3 regions of the Pseudarthrobacter sp. HLT1-3 genome follow, and region 2 is predicted to be linked to each of the others. Evidence: riboswitches for the same ligand, from Rfam matches in the RefSeq annotation. Region 2 holds a riboswitch; each other region holds the start of a gene.
What was found. Region 2 has a riboswitch for S-adenosylmethionine ahead of AC50X9_RS00495 (ABC transporter substrate-binding protein). Riboswitches for the same ligand answer to the same signal wherever they lie in the genome.

Region 1 (7,416 bases), on a different contig from region 2:
CCCTGCGCGAGCAACAGGACAAGCGCGAGGCCCTGCGCGTTATGCGCGAGCGGAACCGGCGCTAGGAACTACCGAACCCCCGCTGGAATGATTTGGCGGGTCCGTGCGTTATGCTAGGTAGTCCGGGAAGGAACGGCGCCGAGTCCGCGAAAGCGGTTCAGCAAAGTGCCAGACCGGTTTGATAAAAAAATACGGGGATGATCGGTTTCGACGATGTTAGTCGCGACAGGTGAAGCGGGCCGAGGATGCAGAATTATCTCGTAAACGCTGTCTGCAAACCAATAAGTGCCGAATCAAAACGCACTGACTTCGCTCTCGCTGCCTAAGCAGTAAGACAGTCCGTCAGCCCGAGGTTGCTATTGCCCCGGATCCTGGCGTCATTTAGATAGCCACTGCTGTTTACCCCCGTCATCGGGGTGAACGGGACTCTTAGATGACTGGGCCCGGATCAGCCAGCTGTTTGTAGCATGGCTGGGGCCGAGAAAATCCAACGCAAACTGCGCCCGGAGAAGCCCTGACAACACGACATCGGACGGGGGTTCAATTCCCCCCATCTCCACCATCGGAGCCCCGGCAACGGAGCTCCACCCCGTACGTTCCACACATAAGGCCGGAAGCTGAAGCTTCCGGCCTTATGTTTTGCTCGTTTGTTGTTTGCCGTTTGCTTGCTGAGGCGGCCGCCCGACGGGCGGGCCACGCTCAGCGCTTCTTGATGTGGGCTACCGGGTCCGCGTGCGTCTCAGCGACGTTCTTGGTTTTCTTCTCAGCCCGTTTTTCCTTGATGGTTTTCACGGCCTTCTTGGCCGTGCTGCGGTGCGGCGTTTTGTCAGGCATGTGGGCGCTCCCTAACACCAGGGGGCCGGGATGGCCCCCGTTGGTATTAAGTTACGCCTCGGGCACCGCAACGTCCACGATGCCGACAAAGCGGCTGCCCACGCCCTCATATTCGCTGCGGACCAGCCCGGCTGCTGCGCCCGGGATCTCGTAGGGGGCATGGTCTGCGCAGCACACGTAGGTGAACTCCGGCCACCATTTCTTCGGCCGGGCGGCCTCCGAGAAGCCGCAGACCGCGCAGGTCAGCTGGACCCAGATGGGGCGTTTGCCGGTGCGGTTGGCTTTGGACTGAACGAGCCAGGCCGGCGGATTTTCCAGGAGCTCGCCGAGCTCCGCGTCGCTCAGCCGGGGCGGGATGCCGTGACGGTGGGCCATTTCCAGCGAGATGTCGAGGACCTGGGCTGCTTCACGTCGGGTAACCATCCTTCAACGATACGGGATCAGAGGGCCACCGATTCGCCGGAACCGCACCGGCAGGGGCGCCCCGCGGGGCCTCATCCCCGGCGCTTACACGCGGCCCGTGCACCGTCGTTAGGCTCGTCACACCGCTGTGCCGTACCCAGTCCTCGCGTCACAGAGCTGGCGTCACCCCGCCGTGGCGTCACCCACCCGTGAGGGCCAGGCCGATCGCTGCCGCCGCCAGCCCGGCGACCAGGTTGGCGGCAATGTTGAGGACGGCGGCGCGGTAGCGCGTCTCACTCACCAGCCGCACCGTGGCCGTGGTCCAGGAACTGAAGGTTGTCAGGCCGCCGGCGAGCCCGGTCGAGAGGCCCGTCTGCCACTCGGCCCCCAGGCCCAGCTGGCCCGTCAGCCCGATGGCCGCGCCGATGATGAAGGATCCCGTCACGTTGACCGTGAGGGTCGCCCAGGGCCAGTGCGGATGCCGTCCCGGGTGGTGCGCAAACCATGAGTCGACGGCGAAGCGCAGCAGTGCGCCCGCGACGCCGAACCCTCCCACCAGCAGAGCGGTAATCACGACGCCGTCCCGCCCAGGTCGGCCAGGGCCTTGCCGGCCTTCCACCCGGCGGCCGCGGAACCAAGTCCCAGCACCAGCGAAAGACCAAGGTAGGCCAGCCAGCTGGTGTGGAAGCCGCCCCGGATTTGCTGGTCGATGGAGAACACCACGGCGGAAAAGGTCGTGAACGAACCCAGCAGCCCTGGACCGAGACCGGCCCGAAGCCAGAAGGCGGTCTTCGGCCGGGCGATCCAAACTGTGGTGAGGGCCGCGAGGACAAAGCTGCCAAGAACGTTGATCACCAGGGTCGTCCACGGGATCGTACCGGGGGCTTCGGGGAACATGACTCCGGCGCCGTAGCGCAGCTCCGTTCCGATCAGGCCGCCGACGGCGACGGCAGCCCACGCGCGCCAGCCCGGTGACGCCGCAGCAACCCCCGGCGACGCCTTAGCGGTGAAAAATGCATCCTTCGCCATGCGCTTCATGACGCGGCTCCGGCGGGTGTGGCCTGCATTCAGGGCCGCTTGAGGCTGCAGCCGGAATGGGCCGTCTCGCTGTGGACCCAGAGGGCGGACGCGACTTCCTCGGCGAGGTCAAATTCCTTCCGGGCCGCGCCGGAGCCGATCCGTACCACCAAGGCGCCACCGAAAGGTTTCCGGCCCACAACCTCGACCTCCGCGTCCAGCCCGATCTGCTCAGCGGAAAGGTAGCGCAGTAGTTCGGGGTTTTCGTCGCTGATCCGGGTGATCCGTCCGGTGTGCCCGTCGTCGAGCACGCTCATCCGGTGAGCCGCCGGCACCAGCACTGAGCCGTCCGCTGCGGGGATCGGATCGCCGTGCGGATCCCGCACCGGGTTCCCGAGTTTAGTCGCCATCCGCTCGATGAAAGTGTCCGAGACGGCGTGTTCCAGCAGTTCGGCTTCGTCGTGGACCTCATCCCAGCGGTAGCCGAGCTCCCGGACCAGGAACGTTTCAATCAACCGGTGCCGCCGGACCATTGACAGCGCCAGCCGGACACCGTCGGCGGTGAGCGTGATGGCGCTGTAGGGCTGGTGGTCCACCAGCCCCTGGTCCTTGAGCTTGCGGACCATTTCCGAGACCGAGGAGTTGGCCACCCCAAGGCGTTGGGCCAGCTGGGTGGAGGTGATGGGCTTGTCCTGCCACTCCGTGAAGGAGTAGATGACCTTGACGTAGTCCTCAATCGAGGAGGATGGCAGGCTGGTCTTCACAGCCTCCAGCCTACCGTCAGCTGCCGCCGGGGAAGGTCATCCACAGGACCAGGTTGAGCGCCACGACCAGGACCGCGCGGCCTTAGGCCCGGTCGGCGCGCCAGCTCTGCGTCAGGTAGGGGAGCGGGATGACGTCTTCCGGGTGGTGGCCCAGATGCTCGTGCAGATACCAGTCGAGATTGCCGAGCACTTTGGCGCGGGTCGCCTCGCTGGCCGCCAGGTAGTAGCTGCGGGACTGCGTCAGTTCCAGGATGTCGCTGGTGTGCACCGGATCCTCCCAGCGGGTGAGGTGGCTTTCCAGCCCGGTGAATTCCGGCCCCAGCGGCGGTTTAAAATGCGGTTTGTGCACGTCGCCGGCATGCATGATGCGCGACAGCCGGTGCACCCACGGCACGGAGGTGTCCAGCTGGTTCCAGATCAGCCCCAGGACACCCTCGGGGCGGAGGATCCGGGCGATCTCCGAGCTGGCCAGGAGGGGATCGCACCAGTGCCAGGCCTGGGCGACGGTGACGATGTCGAAGGCCGCGGCGGGCAGCCCGCTGTTCTCGGCGCTGCCCTCGACAGCGGTGACGCCCGGGAGAGCCCGGCGCAGCTGCGCCAGCATGTCAGCGGACGGGTCCACTGCCACGGTGTGCAGGCCGCGTTCGAGCAACAGGGCCGTGAATTTCCCGGTTCCAGCGCCCAGATCGGCGGCGTCCTTCGCGCCCGCGGGGATCAGCCAGTCGGCTGAATCAGCGGGGTAGCCGGGGCGGACGCGTTCGTAGTGTTCGCCGCCGTCCTGGAAGCTCTGGCCAAGCTCCAGGCGCCGCGCCTGATACAGCTTGGGTCCGCCGCGTGCCACGTGCGATCTCCTTCGGCAGGTCCGGATGGGTACCTTTCGAATTTACCGCACGCGGCAGGCTCGGAGTTCGGTGGCTTCCGTCCACTGGGCGGCTGTGCCGTGCTGTTAGTCCAGGGTGCAGGGGGCCGCGCCGGCGGTCCCCGGTGTGTTGGGTGCCCAGTGCGGATAGCTGCGGGTGTCGTTGGTCGGCACCCACCTCCCGGCGTCCACCACGTAGTCCCAGCCGAGGCCGGTCTGGCGCAGCTCCTGGATCCCGGCGAGCAGCCGCTCGGCGTCCGCCAGCCGGGAACCCAAGCCGAAGCTGGCCCGCAGCGAGCCGGCCGGCAGCCCGAGCCGCCGGAGCAGGGGGTGCGCGCAGAAACGGCCGTCCCGCAGTCCGATGCCGTGTTCGGCCGACAGGTACGCGGCCACCAGGCCCGCGTCATAGCCTTCGAGCGAGAAGTTGACGACGCCGATCGTGCCGGTCCCGGTACCGCTGCCGGTGCCGCTGTCAGCCCCGGTGCCCGAGGGTGCATCGAAAGAAGCACTGTCCGCGAAGATCTGGTGGACCTTGACGCCGTCGATCCGGTTGAGGCCCTCGACAAGGAAGGACCGGATGGCGTTCTCGTGCGCCTGCCACTGCTCCACGTCCAGGTCGGCGATCAGCTGGGTGGCGCGGGCCAGTGTGGCTGCGCCGAGGACGTTCGGGGAGCCGCCCTCGTGCCGTGCCGGACCGGTGGTCCAGCTGACCGCGTCGACCCGGGCATCCTGGACCGCTCCGCCGCCGGCCAGGTGCGGCGTGCCGGCGTCGAGCCAGTCGGGACGGCCGATCAGCACACCGGCGCCGAACGGTGCGTAGAGCTTGTGTCCGGAGAACGCCAGATAGTCGACGTCGTCCGAGGCGATGTCGATCCGCCGGTGCGGGGCCAGTTGCGCCGCGTCGACGACGATCCGGGCGCCATACTCGTGCGCCAGGGCGGCCAGCGCCCGGATCGGGAGGATCTCGCCGGTGACATTGGAGGCGCCGGTGACGGCGAGCAGGCTGACGCCGCCGTAGGCGAGTTCCCCGCGAAGCAGTTCCAGTGTGGCGGCGAGCGTGGGAGCGGCAATGACACTGCGGTGCGGCACGCGCTGCCACGGCAGCAGGTTGGCGTGGTGTTCGATGTCGAGATAGAGCACGTCACCGGTGTGCACGCCGTCGGCCACGGGCAGGCAGCCCGCCAGCAGGTTCAGCGAATCAGTGGTGTTCCGGGTGAAAATCACCGAATCGTCCGGACGGCCGCCCACGAAATCCCGGACAATCGTGCGGGCATTCTCATAGACCGAGGTGCTGATCTGCGAGGCATAGCCGGCGCCGCGGTGGACGCTGGCATAGTACGGCAGGATCTCGTTGAGATAGGCGGAGACCACAGACAGGGCCGGCGCCGAGGCGCCGTAGTCCAGGTTGGCGTAGCGCACGGTGCCGCCCTGAATGAGCGGTGCCTCGATCTCGGCGCCGGTCACAGCGGCCAGCGGCCGGCGGGCGAGGGTGAACCGCGGATCGGGCTGGGTCTGGCTCGCGCCGGCCTGGAATCCGGAAGTGGCGGAAAAAGTGGCAGTCGTCATGGGACCTCGCTCGAAAAGGACCCCAGATACCGGGGATCCGCGCTTGCCGGGTCCATTCCGGACCGGCCAGGTCGTCACCCGGGGCACCCCACCGCGAATGGAGGGTTGCCGGCCAGCAAACCGGGGTTTAGCGCTGGCACTCGTGACCTGCATCGAGCCTAGGACATCTGCGCCGAACCGGAAAAGGGGGCGCTCTTATGTGAAGCGGTTTGTTACGGAACGCGCCGGGAGGTCCGGTCGAGTCCGCGGCGGAATGGCCCGCCACCTGGCTTGAACAGGTCGGCCTGCAACTGGGCGGCCCGCAACAGCTCGACCTGCAACAGCTCGACCTGCAACAGCTCGTCCTGCAGAAGGTCGACCTACAGCAGGTCGTCCAGCCCCGGGTTGAGGCGCTTGAGGACCTCGGAGTGCAGGATGGAGTTGGTGGCGAGGGCGTTGCCGCCGAAGGGGCCGTCTTCACCTTCGAGCGAGGTGAAACGTCCGCCGGCCTCCGTCACAATCGGAACCAGGGCGGCCATATCGTAGAGGTTCAATTCGGGCTCGCAGGCGATGTCGACGGCGCCTTCGGCCACCAGGCAGTAGGACCAAAAGTCGCCGTAGGCCCGGGTGCGCCAGACCTCCTCGGTGAGGCCGAGGAACTCATCGAGGTTGCCGCGCTGCTTCCACCCGCCCAAGCTGGAGTAGGACAGCGACGCGTCCGCGAGGTTCGAGACATTGGAGACCTTCAGCCGGGTGGCGGCCGCCAGCGACCGGCCCATGTAGGCTCCGGCGCCCTTGGCGGCCCACCAGCGTTTGCCCAGTGCCGGGGCGCTTACGACGCCGACGACCGGCTCGCCCTCGTCGACGAGTGCGATCAGCGTGGCCCAGACAGGGACGCCACGGACGAAGTTCTTGGTCCCGTCAATCGGGTCGATGATCCAACGCCGGGAGCCGTGGCCGGAACTGCCGAACTCCTCGCCGAGGACGGCGTCGCGCGGCCGGGAGCGGGACAGCTGGCCGCGGATGGCCTCCTCGACGGACTTGTCGGCATCCGTCACCGGTGTAAGGTCCGGCTTCGTCTCCACCCGAAGGTCGAGCGCCTTGAAGCGGCTCATGGTCTGGGAATCTACGGAATCTGCCAGTACATGGGCAAGGCGCAGGTCATCGTTGTAGCTCGAAGCGGGTTGACTCATGGTTCCAAACTACCGCCAAAGCGGACGGCGCGGCGGGAGGCCACGTTGCGGCGCCGCCGGAGGCGGCCCGCTGCGGGCCGGTCGGGCCAGGAAAGCACCGTCAGGAGACGCTGCCGAGTTCCTTGACGTCCTGGGCTTCCATCCGCGGGTCGGTTCCCAGCAGCCGGCGGAGCGAGCCGAGCCGGGCCGGGCCGGATTCGCCCGCGTGGCCGGCGGCCACCCAGGCGTCCACGCCGCAGTTGACGGCGCTGGAATCGTGCTTGCAGCCCCGCTCGCAGTCGTCTGTTCCGGGCTCAAGGTCCGGAAACGAGCGCAGGATCCGGTCGGGGTCCACATGGGCCAGTCCAAACGAGCGGATGCCGGGGGTGTCGATGATCCAGCTGCCCACGGGCGCATCGTTGACCTTCAGGGCCAGCGCCGAGGAGGAGGTGTGGCGGCCGCGACCGGTGACGGCGTTGACGCCGCCGGTGGCGCGCTCGGCGCCGGTCAGCGCGTTCACCATGGTGGATTTGCCGACGCCGGAATGGCCAAGCATGACGGTGACCTTCCCGTCGAGGTAGTCGCGCAGCTGTGAGACGGCGTCCTTGTCCAGCCGGGCGGACAGTCCGTCATCGGAACGGGCATCGATGCCGGAGGCCTCGGAGTCCGCCGTCTTGGAGATGATGACCGGGAAAGCGAGGTGCTGGTAATTGGCGAGGAGTTCCGCGGGATCCTTGACATCGGCCTTGGTGACGAGCAGCAGCGGGTCGATGCCGGCGTCGTAGGCGGCCACCAGGGCGCGGTCGATGAATCCGGTCCTCGG
Region 2 (7,416 bases):
CGTGCACCACCACGGTGCCTGCAGTAGGGTCGAGCAGCCGCATGATCATGCGGGCTGTTGTGGACTTGCCTGACCCGGATTCCCCGACCAGCGCGAACGTGGTTCCTTGGCGCACCGCAAAATTGACGTCATCCACGGCGCGGTGTTCAGTCCCGCCCCGGCCGAAGACCTTGGTGAGGCCGCGGACTTCGATCGCAGCAACGGGCTCCTCGCGGGCTGTATCCACGTCGGCCGGGTCAGCTTTCGGGGCGGTCGGAGAGGCCTCCCGGAGCAGCCTGACGGTGTAGTCGTCCTCCGGCTGCGCCAGGATGTCGGTGACCGGACGGTCTTCAAGGATCCTGCCCTGCCGCATCACCACGATCCGGTCGGCCAGATCGGTTGCGACGGCCAGGTCATGCGTCACGAAGATGACGGCCGTCCCGTGGTCCCGCGCCAGCCTGCTGAAAACCTCGAGCACCCGGCGCTGCACGGTGACGTCCAGCGCCGAGGTCGGCTCATCGGCAATCAGCAGCTTCGGTCCCAGACTGAAGGCGATCGCAATCAGGACCCGTTGCTTGAGGCCGCCGGAGAGTTCGTGGGGGTACTGTTTCAGTCGCTCCGCCGGACGGTCGATGCCCACCAGTTCGAAGAGCCGGATGACCTCCGCCCGGATCTCGCTTTTGGAGCGCTTGCCTTCCTCCGGGTGCAGCCGGAAGACCTCGGCCACCTGGGATCCGACCGTCTTCACCGGATCCAGCGAGGCGCCGGGGTCCTGCGGAACCATGCCGATCTTGCGTCCACGGATTTCCTCAAGCGCGCGTTCGGAAAGCCCGGTCAGCTCAATTCCATCGAACACGATGGTTCCGGCAGAGACCGTGGCCGCTTCGGGGAGAAGGCCGATGAGCGATTTTGCGAGCGTGCTTTTGCCGGAACCGGATTCGCCAACGACGGCAACGATTTCGCCCGGCTTGAGGACCAGTTCGAGTGACTCTGCGGCCACAACGGCCCCTGGGCCGCGGCCGTATGCGACCTGCAATCCGCGCACTTCAAGTAGCGGGCCGGGTCCGGCTATGGGTTTTACTGAGTTGATGGTCATGGGGCTCCTGACTAGAACCGGAAGATCTTGAGAAGTTGGCGTCCGAGACCGGCCAAAAGCACGAACGTCAGCACGATGACCAGGCCCGGCAGGCTGGTCATCCACCACGCGCCAGCAAGGTATTGCCGACCCTCAGAGATCAGCAAGCCCCATTCCGGGGTGGGCGGCGGGGCGCCGAAGCCGAGGAAGCCAAGCCCGGAAATTGCGAGAATGGCAGCACCCAGGTCAACTGCCAGCAGTGCGAGGACCGGGCCGCAGGAGTTCGGCAGGACATGCTTCCAGATGACGGACCAATAGGATCCTCCGTTGACGAAGGCGGCCTCGACGTAGTCCAGGTTGCGGACGCGCAGGACTTCGGAGCGCACCACGCGGGCGAACGAGGCAATCGAGGCGATGCCCACGCCCACGCCGAGCGAGATCGGTCCGGGCGCGAACGCCGTCACGATGATCAGGGAGATCAGGAATCCCGGCACGGCCAGGAGCACGTCCACGAGGCGCATGGTGCTCGCATCGGCGGCCCGGCCGGCCGTCGCAGCGAACAGACCCAGGGCCGTTCCCACCACGAAGCCGATCAGGACAGCGAGCCCTGCGGTGAGCAGGGTCTGCGAGGTGCCGTGCACGACCCTCGAGTAGACGTCCCGGCCCAAGTGGTCGGTGCCGAACCAGTGCCCGGCACTTGGCGGCTGGAACTTCTGCTTCGGAATGCCGCTGATGGGGTCGAAGGCGCCGAACAGGCCCGGCAGAAATGCCCACCCCAGGACGATCAGCAACGGAAGGACGGTCAGCCACAGGCTCGCCGAGCGCAGGATGCTTCTTTCGCGCTTTCCCTGGCCGGTCGGGACGGCGCCGCGACCGGCCGGCGGCAGCGCCACCTCTTCAATCGGATCTGTTGGTAGTAGCTCGAGGCTCACAAGGTTCTCCGTTCGGTCTCAGGCACTCAGTGCTCGTGGCGAGCCGTGGGCACTGCTCTTGAGGATGCGGGGATCCAGCAGCGGATACAGCAGGTCGACGATCAGGTTCACTGCAACGAACGCCGACGCCGTCAGCAGGACCAGGCCCTGGACCAGCGGGACATCCTGGACTGTGACGGCTTGAAGGACCACCGAGCCAAGGCCCGAGCGGGCGAAAACGGTCTCCGTGATGACGGAACCGGCAAGCAGGGTTCCGACCGTGATGCCGGCAATGGTCATTGCCGGCCCCGCAGCATTCTTCAGGGCGTGGCGGTAGAAGATCCACGCGGGGGACGCGCCCTTGGCCCGCAGTACGTCGATAAACGGTTGCTCATAGACGTGGGTGATGCTCTTGAGCAGTACCTGCGCGATTGGGGCGGAAACGTGAAGGGCCAGGACCAGGACGGGAACGGCCAGCGATGCAAAGGAACCGTCCGGGAAAAGGGACATCACGCCGAGCTGGATGGACAGCAGCTGCAGCAGCACGAGCCCGAGCCAGAACACCGGAACCGCTGCGAACAACGGCGGGAGATTGGTGATGAAGCGCTTCAGCGCCGTCGAGCGGCTCAACGTGGCCGCGGCCACGAGGGCCACCGCCAGGACAACGGCCAACACGAAGGCACTGGAGGCCAACGACAGGGTGGATCCGGCCACCGCTCCGATGCGGGTTGCCACCGACTGCCCGGAGGCCAGGGAGTACCCGACGTCGCCACCGAGCAACTGCCCGAGCTGGCTTAGGTACTGCACCAGCAGCGGCTGGTCGTAGCCGTATTGGGCCTTCATGGCATCAATCGTTGCCTGGTCAGCTGCAGCGTCCGCCGAGAGGAAGATCGTGACCGGATCGCTGGGAAGCAGCTGTACTGCCAGGAAGACGAGCGTGTACGCCAGCCAGATGACAAGCAGTGCCTGTCCGAGGCGCCGCGCAAAGTAGAGACCCATGACGATCTACTTGCCGGTCTTCCAGGCGCCCTGGAAGATCGGCGCGGTGCCGGAGGTGAATTCGACATGCGACGTGGCGTTGGCGCCGTAGACCTGGACTTCGTCCCAGAGAACGAGGGCCAACGCCTGGTCGACAACCAGCGCGCGCTGTTCTTCGGCGACGGACTGCTTGTGCGTGGCTGCGCTCGTGGCGGCGCGTTCCGTGGCGAAGAGTTCATTGAGCTGCGGGTCCGCGTTCAACGTCTGCGTGTTGGTGACCGGGCCGAAGACCGGCCCCAGGCCGCCGTAGGCGAACTGCCGGGTTCCGAAGAATTCCACGTTGGGATCCTTCATGGCAGTCGCCAGGAAGGCGTTGTCCGCCGCGCGGTTGACCAACTTCACGCCGATCTCGCGCCACTGCTGCTCGATCAGTTCAAAGGCGGGTTTGATCACCACAGAGTTGTTTGACGACGTGACGGTGACCTCGAGCTTCTGGCCGTCCTTGGCGCGGATGCCGTCGGAGCCAACTGCCCAGCCTGCCTCCTCCAGCAGGCTCTTGGACTTCTCGGGGTTGTAGGCCAGGTCAGCGGAGAGATCAACGAAGTCAGGCGCTTCGCGGTTCAGGATGGAGCCGGCGAGTTCGTAGCTGTCGGAGAGCACCGTGTCCTTGAGCGTCGGCCGGTCAATGCCGAGCTGCAGTGCCTGGCGGACCTTCGCGTCCGACAGCTTGCCGCTGCCGACCCGCACTGCCGCCATGTTTGCCGTCAGGTCAATGCCCTTGGCCGGCAGGACCTGGTTGCCGCTCCCGGCAAGGGCAGTTTCGTCGGCCGGCTGCAGGCCACGAACCAGGTCAACCTGGCCGGTCTGCACGGCACCAGCACGGTGTGCCACTTCCGGCAGGTACTTCACGACGACCTTGTCCAGATAGGCGGCGCCCTGGTTGGCGGCACCCTCCGGAGCCCAGGAGTAGTCGGAACGCTTGGCCAGGACGATTTCCTCATCTGCCTTCTCTGATTCGAAGGTGAAGGGACCCGATCCCGAGATTTTCGCGATGGCCGACTGGCCGGCGTTGTCCAGGGTGAGGGTCTTCGGCGAAACGAGTCCGGCGGTGACGGAGGACGTGGCGCGCAGGAAGTTGGCGTCGGGGGAGGACAGCGTTACTTCCACCTGGTCCCCGCCGATGACCTGTGAGGACTGGTAGGTCGAGAAGTCGACGTTCGGCTGGATCTTCGCACTTTCAATGCCCTTCCCCAGCGCCTCGAAGTTGGCCTGGACCGCCTTGGCGTCCAGCGGTGTTCCGTCGCTGAACGTCACTCCGGGGCGGATCGTGAAGGTGAACTTGGTCTGATCCTCGCTTGCGGTGAACTTGCTGGCGATCCAGGGGACAAGCTCGCCCTTCTTGGCATCGAAATAGGTCAGCCGGTCCAGCACGCTGTTCAGGACGTTCGCCTTTTCGTAGAAACGCGCCGCCTGGGTCTGGAAGTTGTTGATCGGGGTGACCTCGGCGAAGACGAACGTTCCGCCTTGGACCGGCGGCCCATCCTGGGTCTGCGATGCCGGGGTGCCGGCCGGGTTGGCGCCGCAGGCGCTCAGGGCCAGGGCCGCCGCGCCCATCAATGTCAGCAACCGCAGCGGGCGGCGTTTTGCCTTCGCGTTCGTCGTGGCCGTGCGTGATTCATTGGTATCCATCGCGGATCCTCTCGGTCATGACCGGGGAACTCCAGAATCACAGGCCCCACACACGCCAGCCACCGCAGGGCGCCGGTTAGTGGAACTTGGGATCGTGGCAATATCCATCGGTCCTGGCATTAGCACCGTGCCCGAAGGTGGTTGCTACGGCGTCATCGAGCCAGGTCTCTCAGCCGATCTGGATGGTTGGTAATTCGTTCAGAAGGACGTTTCTTGTTGCCGCGACCGTTTCGGACGGAGGCAACACCTACTTTCCTGCAGAATCTTCGATTTCCCAATAATTACGACACGTTCTGCAACAAACGATCACAAAGCCCCAGTTTCCCGAGCATCATGACGTTGGCCGCGCCAGGGGTTGCCCGCCACGCAGTACGGCGACCAGCCGGAAGTCGTGGTCCACCGCCACGACGTCGGCGCGCATGCCCGGCCGCAGGCTCCCGATCTCGGTCCCAAGCCCCAGGATCCCGGCCGGGACCAGGGTCGCGGCCTTCACGGCGTCTGCGGGTGCGACGCCGGCCTCGATGGTCCGGCGGACGACGTCGAGCAGCGTGGCCGTGCCGCCGGCGAGGGCGCCGGTGCTTTTCAGCGCCGCCACGCCCTCGCGGACCACCACCGCCGCGCGGCCGAGCCCGTAGTCGCCGTCGGGCAGGCCGGTCGACGCCATGGAATCGGTGACCAGGGCGATGTTGTCGGCGCCGACCAGTCCGAACACCATCCGGACCGTCTCGGGGTCCAGATGGACGCCGTCGCCGATGAGTTCCACCGCCACGGCGCCTGCGGCCGCGAGGCGCAGGCACGCCGCCACGGGTCCGGGGCTCCGGTGGTGAAGCGGCGGCATCCCGTTGAACAGGTGCGTCACCGTCGGCCGCCGGCCCGTTCCGCGCAGGTCTTCCGCCGCGCGGGCCAGCGAGTCGGCGGCGGTGTGGGCATCGGCGTTGGTGTGTCCCAGCGACGGCGTGACACCGTTCGCGGCGAGCAGGCTGACCAGCCCGGCGGCTCCGGGCAGTTCGGGGGCATAGGTCATGGTTGTGAGCGTGCCGCCGGACGCGTGCAGCAGCCGGCGCAGCAGCCCAGGATCCGGGTTCCGGAGCCACTCCGGGTCCTGCGCGCCGCAGCGGGCGCGGGCGAGGAACGGGCCTTCGGCGTGGATGCCGGCGATGAGGCCCTCGTCCGCGAGCGGCCGCAGCACCGTGATTCCCCGGATGAGCTCCTCCGCCGGCGCGGTTACAAGGCTGGCCAGCAGCGTCGTCGTTCCGTTGCGGTGCAGGAATGCGACGGCCGCGCGGCACGCTGTGCTGTCACCGGTGGGGAAATCGCCGCCGGCTGCGCCGTGGCAGTGCAGGTCAACGAGGCCGGGAAGGATCGAGCTGCCAGCAGGAAGGTTGATTTCCTCCGCGTGCCCGAAGCCCGCAGCGCGGACGCCGGCGCGGAACCCGGCGGCGTCGAAGCCGCTCCGCCGCCCGGCGTAGGCGATCCTGCCGCCAGCCACCGCCACGATGGAGTCGGCGGTGGCGGCGCCGTCGGAGATCAGTGTGCCGGCCAGCACGCAGGCGGCACCCGGGACGGGTTCGCGGACGTCCGGGCTGTCCACGTCCGGCATTACATCTTGGCGAGTTTGGCCCGCACCATCATGAAGACGCCGTAGAAGATCAGGCCAAGGCCGACGGCAGCAAGGATGTACAGGCCGAAAGGCTGGTCGCGGAGGGCCTTCAGGCCGCCGTCGAGCCCGGTGGACTCCTCGGGGTGGACCCTGACCGTGGCGATGATGACCAGCAGCCCCACCAGCAGCAGGGCGATGCCCTTGGCGGCGTAGCCGACGACGCCGAGGATAGTCACCGCCGAGCGTGCCCGCAGCGAGGCGGGGAGGCGGAGGTGTTTGGCGAAGGACTGCCGGAAGCCCCGGATGATGTAGACGATCCCGGCGATCGCCACGGCCGCGCCAACGACGAGCAGCAGGGCGTAGCCACCGGGGGCTTTCATCACGGACGCCGTGAGGTCGCTCGTGGAGGTGCTGTTATCTTTGCCGGCGCCGCTGGCGAAGGAGTACAGGGTGACGGCGAGTCCGGCGTAGACCACAGCCTGGAGAGCGGCCTTGGCCTTCTTCCCCAGTTTTTTCTTGGCCGGCAGGTGTTCAAAATCGAAGATCGCGTCACTTGCCTGCCAGATCGCAAGGGCCACGCAGGCTACGAAGGAACTCCAGAGCAGCAACGGCCCGGCCGGCTGCGCGGCGAGTTGCTCCACGGCGCCGCTGACGTCGGCGTCGCCTTCGCCCCCCATGGCCAGCCGGATCGCGACGAGTCCGATCAGAAAGTGCAGGATGCCGCTGACCGCAAAACCGGCACGGGCCACCAGCTCCAGTGCGCGGGAATTCGTGACGCTTTCGGCCGCGTCCGCGGCGTCCTTCAGTTCTCTTTTGATGGCGGATTCCTCGACTGACTCGGTGGTTCTGCCGGACGACCATTCCGCCCGGTTCATGCCTTTCCGTAATCGTGCCACGCGAAACCCGCCGGGAACAGCACTGACGTGTGGCGGGCCTAGCGGCGCCGGTAACTGAGGTCGAAGATGAGCCGGCCGGCCTCGTGCGCCTTGTTCTCGAAACTCGTCAGGATCCGCCCGTCGAACCGCGGCGCCCAGCCGCCGGCCTCATCGATTCCCTCGTTGGGGCCGGTATGTTCGGTGCTCACCGGGGCACGGCCCTCCTTCACCGGGGCCCCGCCCACGAGGGACTCGACGCCGGATTCCCAGACCTGGGTGAGCGGGCTCTCGTCGCCGCTGCGCTCGCCG
Region 3 (7,416 bases), on a different contig from region 2:
GTCCGTGGCCTCGGCCACGGCTCCGGCTTCGCCGCCGATCATAAAGGTCAGGGTGGCGGCCTTGGCACCGCTCATGCCGCCGGACACCGGGGCGTCGACGAAGCGGAAGCCGGCGGCAGCCGCGGCGTCGTGCAGGGCCTGCGCGGAGGCGATGTCGATCGTGGAGGAATCCACCAGCAGGGTGCGCGTGTCCGCGTGGGCCAGGACCCCGTCCTCGCCGAGGTAGACGGCGCGGGCGTGCTCGCCCTTGGGGAGCATGGTGAAGACGACGTCGGCGCCGTCGACGGCGTCGGCGATGCTTCCGGCGGGTTTGACGCCGCCAGCCACCGCCGCGGCAACGGCGTCGGCGTTGAGGTCAAAGCCGCGGACGTCGTGGCCGGCCTTCGCGAGATTCACCGACATGGACCCGCCCATGTTCCCCAGTCCGATCCAAGCGATTACTGCCATGGCATAAGCTCCTTTGCTTTGCGTCGTGCTGTGGGTCTTGCTTCAGGTGTTGCAGCCGGCCGTTCGCCGGACCTCCGTGTCTAGCATCACACCCTGCTACAGTGCAATCAAGGTAAAAAACTACAGATGGCATGTGCATTGATGCACATGCCGGATTTTGGAGGAGTGAGCGTGGACTTGAGGCGGCTTCCGAGTCCGGACGACTTGCTCATCCTGCTCACCGTGGCGCGGCTGGGCCGGTTCAATGCGGTGGCTGAAGCCCTCGGCACGACCCACACCACCATCTCCCGCCGCATCCTGGCCCTGGACAAACAGCTCGGCGGCAGGACCCTGGAGCGGAGTCCGCACGGCTGGGAACTGACCGATCTGGGCAATGATGCCGTGGCAGCCGCCGAAGCGATCGAGGGCACCCTCGGTGCGCTCACGAACCGGATAGCCCGGTCCGAAGATGTGCTCTCCGGCCTGGTCCGGATCAGCACCCCCGACGGCTTTGGCGCCGAGTTCGTCGCGCCGGCACTCGTCCGGCTGCAGCGGGACCACCCGCTGCTCAACGTTGAAATACTCAGCGCCACCCGCAAGGTCAGCAAGAACCGGTCCGGGGTGGACCTCGAGGTGGTGGTGGGCAATCTGGAGGACGTCAGCAATGCGCAGACCATCTTCCTGTCCAATTACTTCCTCCGCCTGTACGCCAGCCCGCAGTACGTCCGCGAGCACGGCCTGCCGGTGACGCTCGACGACGTCCGGCAGCACGGCTTCGTCTCCTACGTGGAGTCGGCACTGCAGGTCGCCGAACTGGGCCACCGCTCCACCCAGCTGCCCGTCCCCCGCTCGAGCTTCCAGGCCACCAGCATCTTTGCCCAGCTTGAGGCTGTCCGCCGGGGCGCGGGGATCGGCCTGCTGCCCAACTTCCAGGCGGTTGGTGACGCCAGCTTCGTGCCCGTGCTGCCGGACGACTTCCAGCGACAGCTCCCGATCTGGGCGGTGGCACGCTCGGAGTCCCTGCGGTCCGCCCCGGTGCAGGCGGTGCTCGAGGCGATCCGCACGGAGATTTCCGAACGCCGGGCGGTCCTGGCAGGCTGAGCGGTCCTGGCAGGCTGAGCCGCTGCCCCGAGCTGGGCAGTCCTGGCGGGCCCGGGGCGGCGGCAACGGCAACAGCCCGGGTTCCGCCTCTGCGGAACCCGGGCTGTTGTATATTCGCACCGCCTTGTGGGCAGTTTTTTGCTTGTTGCCTCTTACCTATTGGCTGTTACTTCCTGGCTGTTACTTCTTGCCGGCGGCGAGGAGGTCCGCGGTGCCCTGGGCATCGGCGGCGTCGACGTCGTGCAGCGAGATGCCGCGGGTTTCCTTGAGCATAAACACCGCGAAGACGGTGACCAGGCAGGCGCCGAGCAGGTACAGAGCCACCGGTACGGAGGACTTGAACTGGCTGAGCAGGGCGGTGGCGATGATCGGGGCCAGCGAACCGGCCACGATCGAGGTCACCTGGTAGCCCAGTGAGACGCCGGAGTAGCGCATCCGGGTCGGGAACATCTCGGCCATGATGGCCGGCTGGCCGGCGTACATCAGTGCGTGGAACAGCAGGCCGATGGTGATGGCGGCGAGGATGATGAGGTCGTTCTTGGTGTCCATCATCGGGAAGGCGAAGAAGCCCCAGGTGCCGCCCAGGATGGCGCCGGCCATGTAAACCGGCTTGCGGCCGAAGGCGTCGGAGAGCTTGCCGACCATCGGAACGGCGCAGAAGTGGATGGCGTGCGCGACCAGCAGCAGGAGCAGGATGCGTGAGGTGTCCGTCTGGACGATGATCTTCAGGTAGGTGATGGAGAACGTGACCACAAGGTAGTAGAGGATGTTCTCGGCGAAGCGCAGGCCCATGGCGGTGAAGACGCCACGCGGGTAGCGGCGGAAGACTTCGGCGACGCCGTAGCCCTTGTTCTCGACGGTGACTTCTTTGCGGGCTTCCAGGAAGATCGGGGCGTCCTGGACCTTGGTGCGGATGTAGTAGCCGACGATCACGATCACGGCGGAGAGCCAGAAGGCCACACGCCAGCCCCAGCTGAGGAAGTCAGCCTGGGAAAGCAGCGAGGAGAGGGCGAACAGCACGCCGGTGGCGAGCAGGTTGCCCAGCGGAACGGCGGACTGCGGCCAGGAGGACCAGAAGCCGCGGGACTTGCTCGGGCTGTGCTCGGCCACGAGGAGGACTGCGCCGCCCCATTCGCCGCCGACGGCGAAGCCCTGGACGAAGCGCAGGAAAACCAGGAGGGCCGGTGCCCAGTAGCCGATCTGCTGGAAGGTCGGGAGGCAGCCCATCGCGAACGTGGCGACACCGACCAGGATGATGCTGAGCTGGAGCAGCTGCTTGCGGCCGAACTTGTCACCGAAGTGACCGAACACGATGCCGCCGATCGGGCGGGCAACGAAGCCAACGGCATAGGTCACGAAGGCGGCGATGATGCCGTCGAGCTCCGTGCCGGAGTTCGGGAAGAACAACTTGCCGAAGACAAGGGTGGCTGCGGAGGCATAGAGGAAGAACTCATACCATTCCACGACGGTGCCGGCCATGGAGGCCGTTACTACCTTCTTCAGGCCGGATGACTTGACGTCTTCCTCTTCGGGGCGCCTGGCGGCGTTTTGAGCACTCATTTTCGACTCCTTCGGTGTCTCCGTCGACACCCTATGGACCTTTGGGCGGTGGACGCCTGTGATTTGTGACACGCGGCATCATTCTCAATGAGTATGGACGTTCACGCCCGCAGCCTCAACGGCCATTAGTGCAGAGCGTATCTGCAAAAATGCACACCCGCCACTGCTTTTGGTCGAAGGACTAGCCGAAGAAGTGCTGACGGAGCTGGCTGGTGAGCTGGCCGATCTCGGTCAGGAAGCCGTCATGCCCGATCGGCGCCTCGATGGTGTGCACGGCAACGTCACCCGGCAGGGCAGCGGCGAGGGCCTCGGACTGGGCCGGGAAATACAGCCGGTCCGAGTCGACGGCTGCCACCAGGAACTGCGCCGTGGCCGGAGCCAGGGCCTCCGTGAGCGCCCCGCGGCCCCGGCTGATGTCATGACTCATGAGCGCCTCGGTGATGGCGATGTAGCTGTTCGCATCGAAGCGCCGGACCAGTTTGTTGCCCTGGTGGTCCAGGTAGCTCTCGACCTGGTAGCGTCCTCGCCCGGCGACGGACCCGGCTTCCAGCGGGGCTTCGGAGTCCTGGGCGTTCCGGCCGAACCGCCCGTCCAGCTCTGCGGCGGAGCGGTAGGTGATGTGCGCTATCCGCCGGGCCAGGGCCAGGCCCGCTTCCGGTTCCGGGCCGCCGTAGTAATCCCCGCCGTTGAAGTTGGGGTCCTGCCGGATGGCCAGCGTCTGGGCCTGGGCGAAGGCAATCTGTTCGGCGGTGCTGCTCGCTCCGACGGAAATCACGGCGCAGCGCTGGACCCGGTCCGGGCAGCTGACCGCCCACTCCAGGGCCCGGGCTCCGCCCAGGGATCCACCGAGCACGGCGAACCAGCTGCGGATGCCCAGGGCGTCCGCCAGCCGGGCTTCGGCCGCGGTCGTGTCCCGGAGCGTGACGAGCGGGAACCGTGAGCCCCATGGCTTTCCGTCGGGAGCTGTCGTGGAGGGCCCGGTGGAGCCGTAGCAGCCGCCGAGGATGTTGATCGAGACGACGAAGTACTTGTCCGTGTCCACGGGAGCGCCGGGGCCGGCGAGCTGCTCCCACCAGCCGGCTTCCTCGCCGTCGCCGCGCGTGACGTGGGTGTCCCCCGTGAGCGCGTGCTCGATCAGGACCGCGTTGGAGCGGTCCGCGTTGAGGGTCCCCCAGGTCTCGTAGCCGAGGGTGACGTCCGGCAGCCGGGCGCCGGATTCGAGTTCCAGGTCGCCGATCCGGAGGTGCCGGACGGTTCCGTCCGGGACAGCTGTCTGGCCGGCCGGGGCGGGGGCGTCGGGGTGGGTAGTCGTGCTTACGGATGCACCCTGGCGGGTGGCGGCAATCGTCATTTGGGACCTCACTTCGCGCTTGCCCGCCGTCAGCTGACCGGCGGGCCAGGTCTTCACCCGGGGCACCCCGCCGCAAAAGGAGGGTTGCCGGCCAGCAAGCCGGGGCTGTCGCTGGCGCTCATGACCTTAGTTCAGTCTACGAAACGGGGCGGGCCGGTGGCGAAGATTGTGACGCCCGTGTGACTCCCCGCGTTGGACCGGTGCGCCCGGCGCCCGGGCTGGACCGGCTGGCAACAGGACGGGGCGCCGGGCACCGGTCCGGCTCAGGCGGTCTTGGCCGCACGGAATCCGGCGTCGAGGTCGGCGAGGATGTCGTCGATGTGTTCCAGGCCCACGGAGAGCCGCACCAGGCCGGGGTTCACGCCGGCGATGGTCTGCTGTTCCGGGGAGAGCTGGCTGTGCGTGGTCGACGCCGGGTGGATGACCAGCGAGCGCACGTCGCCGATGTTGGCCACGTGCGAGTGCAGTTCGAGGGCGTCGACGAAACGCTTTCCGGCCTCGGCTCCCCCGGCGATGTTGAAGGCGACGACGGCGCCGGTCCCCTTGGGTCCGTATTTGCGGCCGCGCTCGTACCAGGGGCTGGAGGGCAGCCCCGCGTACGCGACGGATTCGACGTCGTCCCTGGCCTCGAGCCATTCAGCCACCCTGATGGCGTTGGCGACATGCCGCTCCACCCGCAGACTCAGGGTTTCGATGCCCTGGGCGATGAGGAAGGCGTTGAACGGGGACACCGCCGAGCCGAGGTCGCGCAGCAACTGGACCCGGGCCTTGAGGATGTAGGACAGGTTGGCGCCGAGAGCACCGTCCGCTCCGAGGTCCCGGGCATAGACCAGGCCGTTGTAGGTGGGATCCGGGGTGTTGAAGCCGGGGAACCGCTCCGGGTCCTTGCCGAAATCGAAGTTGCCGGAGTCCACGATCACTCCCGCGATCGCGGCGCCGTGGCCGCCAAGGTACTTCGTGGCCGAATGCACCACGATGTCCGCGCCCCACTCGATCGGCCGGATCAGGTAGGGGGTGGAGAGCGTGTTGTCCACGATCAGCGGGACACCGGCCTCGTGTGCCACCTGTGAGATGCCTTCGATGTCCAGCACGTCCTGGCGCGGGTTGGAGACGACTTCGCCGAAGAACAGCTTGGTGTTCGGCTGGACGGCGTCGCGCCACTGGGCCAGGTTGTCGGGGTCCTCCACGAAGGTGACGGAGATGCCGAACTTCTTCAGCGTATGTGCCAGCAGGTTGTAGGTGCCGCCGTAGAGGCTGGGGCTCGCCACCACATGGTCGCCGGCCTCGGCGACGTTGAGGATCGCGAAGGTTTCCGCGGCCTGGCCGGAGCTCAGCAGCAGTGCCGCGAGCCCGCCTTCCAGGCTGGCCACGCGCTGTTCCACCGCGTCCTGGGTGGGGTTGCCGATCCGGGTGTAGATGGGAGCAAGTTCGGCCAGGGCGAAGCGGTTGGCTGCGCTCTCGGCGCTGGGGAAGACGAACGACGTCGTCTGGTAGATCGGCAGCGAGCGGGCGCCGGTGGCGCTGTCCGGCTCCTGGCCGGCATGGATCTGGCGGGTTTCGAAGGACCAGGCGTTCGACATCGGGACACTCCTCAAGGGACTGGGCACAAGCGTCCCCGGAGCCTCTTGGCCCGGGTCAGCACTGGCGCCGCGCTTGCCTTCCGGCGGGCGCCGGACGGCCAGGTCTTCACCCGGGGCACCCCACCGCGATACGAGGGTTGCCGGCCAGCAAGCCGGGGCTATGTGCTGGCACTCATGACCTGCCCCCAGTCTAGGAAGCGGTGCCGGGTCGTGAATAGCTTTATGACGAAGATGAAGTTGGGCGCCGCGGGGCCGCCCGGCGCGCCCGTTGACACGGAGGAACACCTGGGTGGGAACCCCGGATTTAGGGATCCCATCATGGTAAGGGCACCCTAAGCTGAGAGCCGCATCACAAAGTGCCAAGATGAGGGCATGCGCATGGATCACGTCTCTTACGCCTGTGAACAAGATGGCCTCGCTGCCACCACCGAACGAATTGCGTCTGCCCTCGGCGTCGAAGCCGTGAAGGGCGGAGTACACCCCCGATTCGGGACCCGCAACATGATTATCCCGCTCGCGGGACATAAGTACCTCGAGGTTGTGGAGGTGCTGAACCACCCGGCCTCGGACAAGGCTCCCTTCGGGCAGGCCGTCCGCGCCCGCTCCGAAGCCGGCGGCGGCTGGATGGGCTGGTGCGTCGAAGTCGACGACCTGGCCCCGTTCGAGGAACGGCTCGGCCGCGCCGCCGTCAACGGCAACCGCAAGTTCCCCGACGGCCGCGAACTGGTCTGGAAGCAGATCGGTATCCTCGGACTCATCGCCGATCCGCAGGTCCCGTACATGCTCAAGTGGGAAGGCGATCCGGAGCTCCACCCGTCGAAGGCCTACGAGAGCAACGTCAAGATGTCAGCCCTCACGATCGCCGGCTCGGCCGAGCGCGTTACCGAATGGCTCGGTGTGCCGGTCGAAAAGCCCCTCGAAGACGTGGCCGTGCACTGGCTCGCTCCCCGCGGGACCCCCGGTATCCTGTCCGTCACGTTCGAGACCGCCACCGGGGCTGTCACCATCTAGCGTTTCACCGCCCAACACTTCGGCCGCCATCAGCGGGTGCCAATGACGTCACCCACCGATGGCGGCCGATACTTTTTAACACCGGCCCGGTGGCTTCCCGGCACCGGCAGCCGCAGGCTCTTCAGGGCAACGCGGGGTCACTTCGAGCCCATCCGGAGGCTCCGGATGGGCGCGAAGTGACTCCGCGTTGCTTTGTGCACACTCAGCCCAGGCCGATGGCCTTACCGAAGAGGCTGAAGCCGACGAAAGCCACGATGTCCAGCACGGCGTGGGCAATCACCAGCGGCATCAGCCGCCGGGTCCTGGTGTAGACCAGCGCGAAGATGACGCCCATGATGGCGTTGCCGATGAACGGGCCGAAGCCCTGGTAGAGGTGGTAGCTGCCGC

Region 1: it holds a riboswitch for S-adenosylmethionine, as region 2 does, so the genes downstream of both, AC50X9_RS16795 (aminotransferase class V-fold PLP-dependent enzyme) here and AC50X9_RS00495 (ABC transporter substrate-binding protein) in region 2, are expected to answer to the same signal.
Region 3: it holds a riboswitch for S-adenosylmethionine, as region 2 does, so the genes downstream of both, metX (homoserine O-acetyltransferase MetX) here and AC50X9_RS00495 (ABC transporter substrate-binding protein) in region 2, are expected to answer to the same signal.

What each region holds. Positions count from the first base shown of each region.
Region 1 covers NZ_JBWZCJ010000021.1:20,286-27,701, reverse strand. The annotation lists gene smpB (SsrA-binding protein SmpB) at 1-65, shown strand, start outside; RNA gene ssrA (transfer-messenger RNA) at 194-562, shown strand; gene AC50X9_RS16825 (hypothetical protein) at 700-834, opposite strand; gene AC50X9_RS16820 (hypothetical protein) at 886-1,257, opposite strand; gene AC50X9_RS16815 (fluoride efflux transporter FluC) at 1,436-1,810, opposite strand; gene AC50X9_RS16810 (fluoride efflux transporter FluC) at 1,807-2,265, opposite strand; gene AC50X9_RS16805 (metal-dependent transcriptional regulator) at 2,304-3,017, opposite strand; gene AC50X9_RS16800 (class I SAM-dependent methyltransferase) at 3,100-3,858, opposite strand; gene AC50X9_RS16795 (aminotransferase class V-fold PLP-dependent enzyme) at 3,964-5,442, opposite strand; SAM riboswitch class IV at 5,477-5,590, opposite strand; gene AC50X9_RS16790 (hypothetical protein) at 5,655-5,777, opposite strand; gene hisN (histidinol-phosphatase) at 5,802-6,614, opposite strand; gene rsgA (ribosome small subunit-dependent GTPase A) at 6,715-7,416, opposite strand, start outside.
Region 2 covers NZ_JBWZCJ010000001.1:110,236-117,651, forward strand. The annotation lists gene AC50X9_RS00480 (dipeptide ABC transporter ATP-binding protein) at 1-1,075, opposite strand, end outside; gene AC50X9_RS00485 (ABC transporter permease) at 1,087-1,986, opposite strand; gene AC50X9_RS00490 (ABC transporter permease) at 2,005-2,964, opposite strand; gene AC50X9_RS00495 (ABC transporter substrate-binding protein) at 2,971-4,632, opposite strand; SAM riboswitch class I at 4,734-4,821, opposite strand; gene AC50X9_RS00500 (N-acetylglucosamine-6-phosphate deacetylase) at 4,964-6,232, opposite strand; gene AC50X9_RS00505 (DUF1206 domain-containing protein) at 6,232-7,107, opposite strand; gene trmB (tRNA (guanosine(46)-N7)-methyltransferase TrmB) at 7,167-7,416, opposite strand, start outside.
Region 3 covers NZ_JBWZCJ010000003.1:93,594-101,009, forward strand. The annotation lists gene mmsB (3-hydroxyisobutyrate dehydrogenase) at 1-447, opposite strand, end outside; gene AC50X9_RS03755 (LysR family transcriptional regulator) at 625-1,527, shown strand; gene AC50X9_RS03760 (MFS transporter) at 1,708-3,087, opposite strand; gene metX (homoserine O-acetyltransferase MetX) at 3,269-4,438, opposite strand; SAM riboswitch class IV at 4,449-4,564, opposite strand; gene AC50X9_RS03770 (bifunctional o-acetylhomoserine/o-acetylserine sulfhydrylase) at 4,702-6,018, opposite strand; SAM riboswitch class IV at 6,083-6,198, opposite strand; gene AC50X9_RS03775 (VOC family protein) at 6,391-7,029, shown strand; gene AC50X9_RS03780 (CPBP family intramembrane glutamic endopeptidase) at 7,232-7,416, opposite strand, start outside.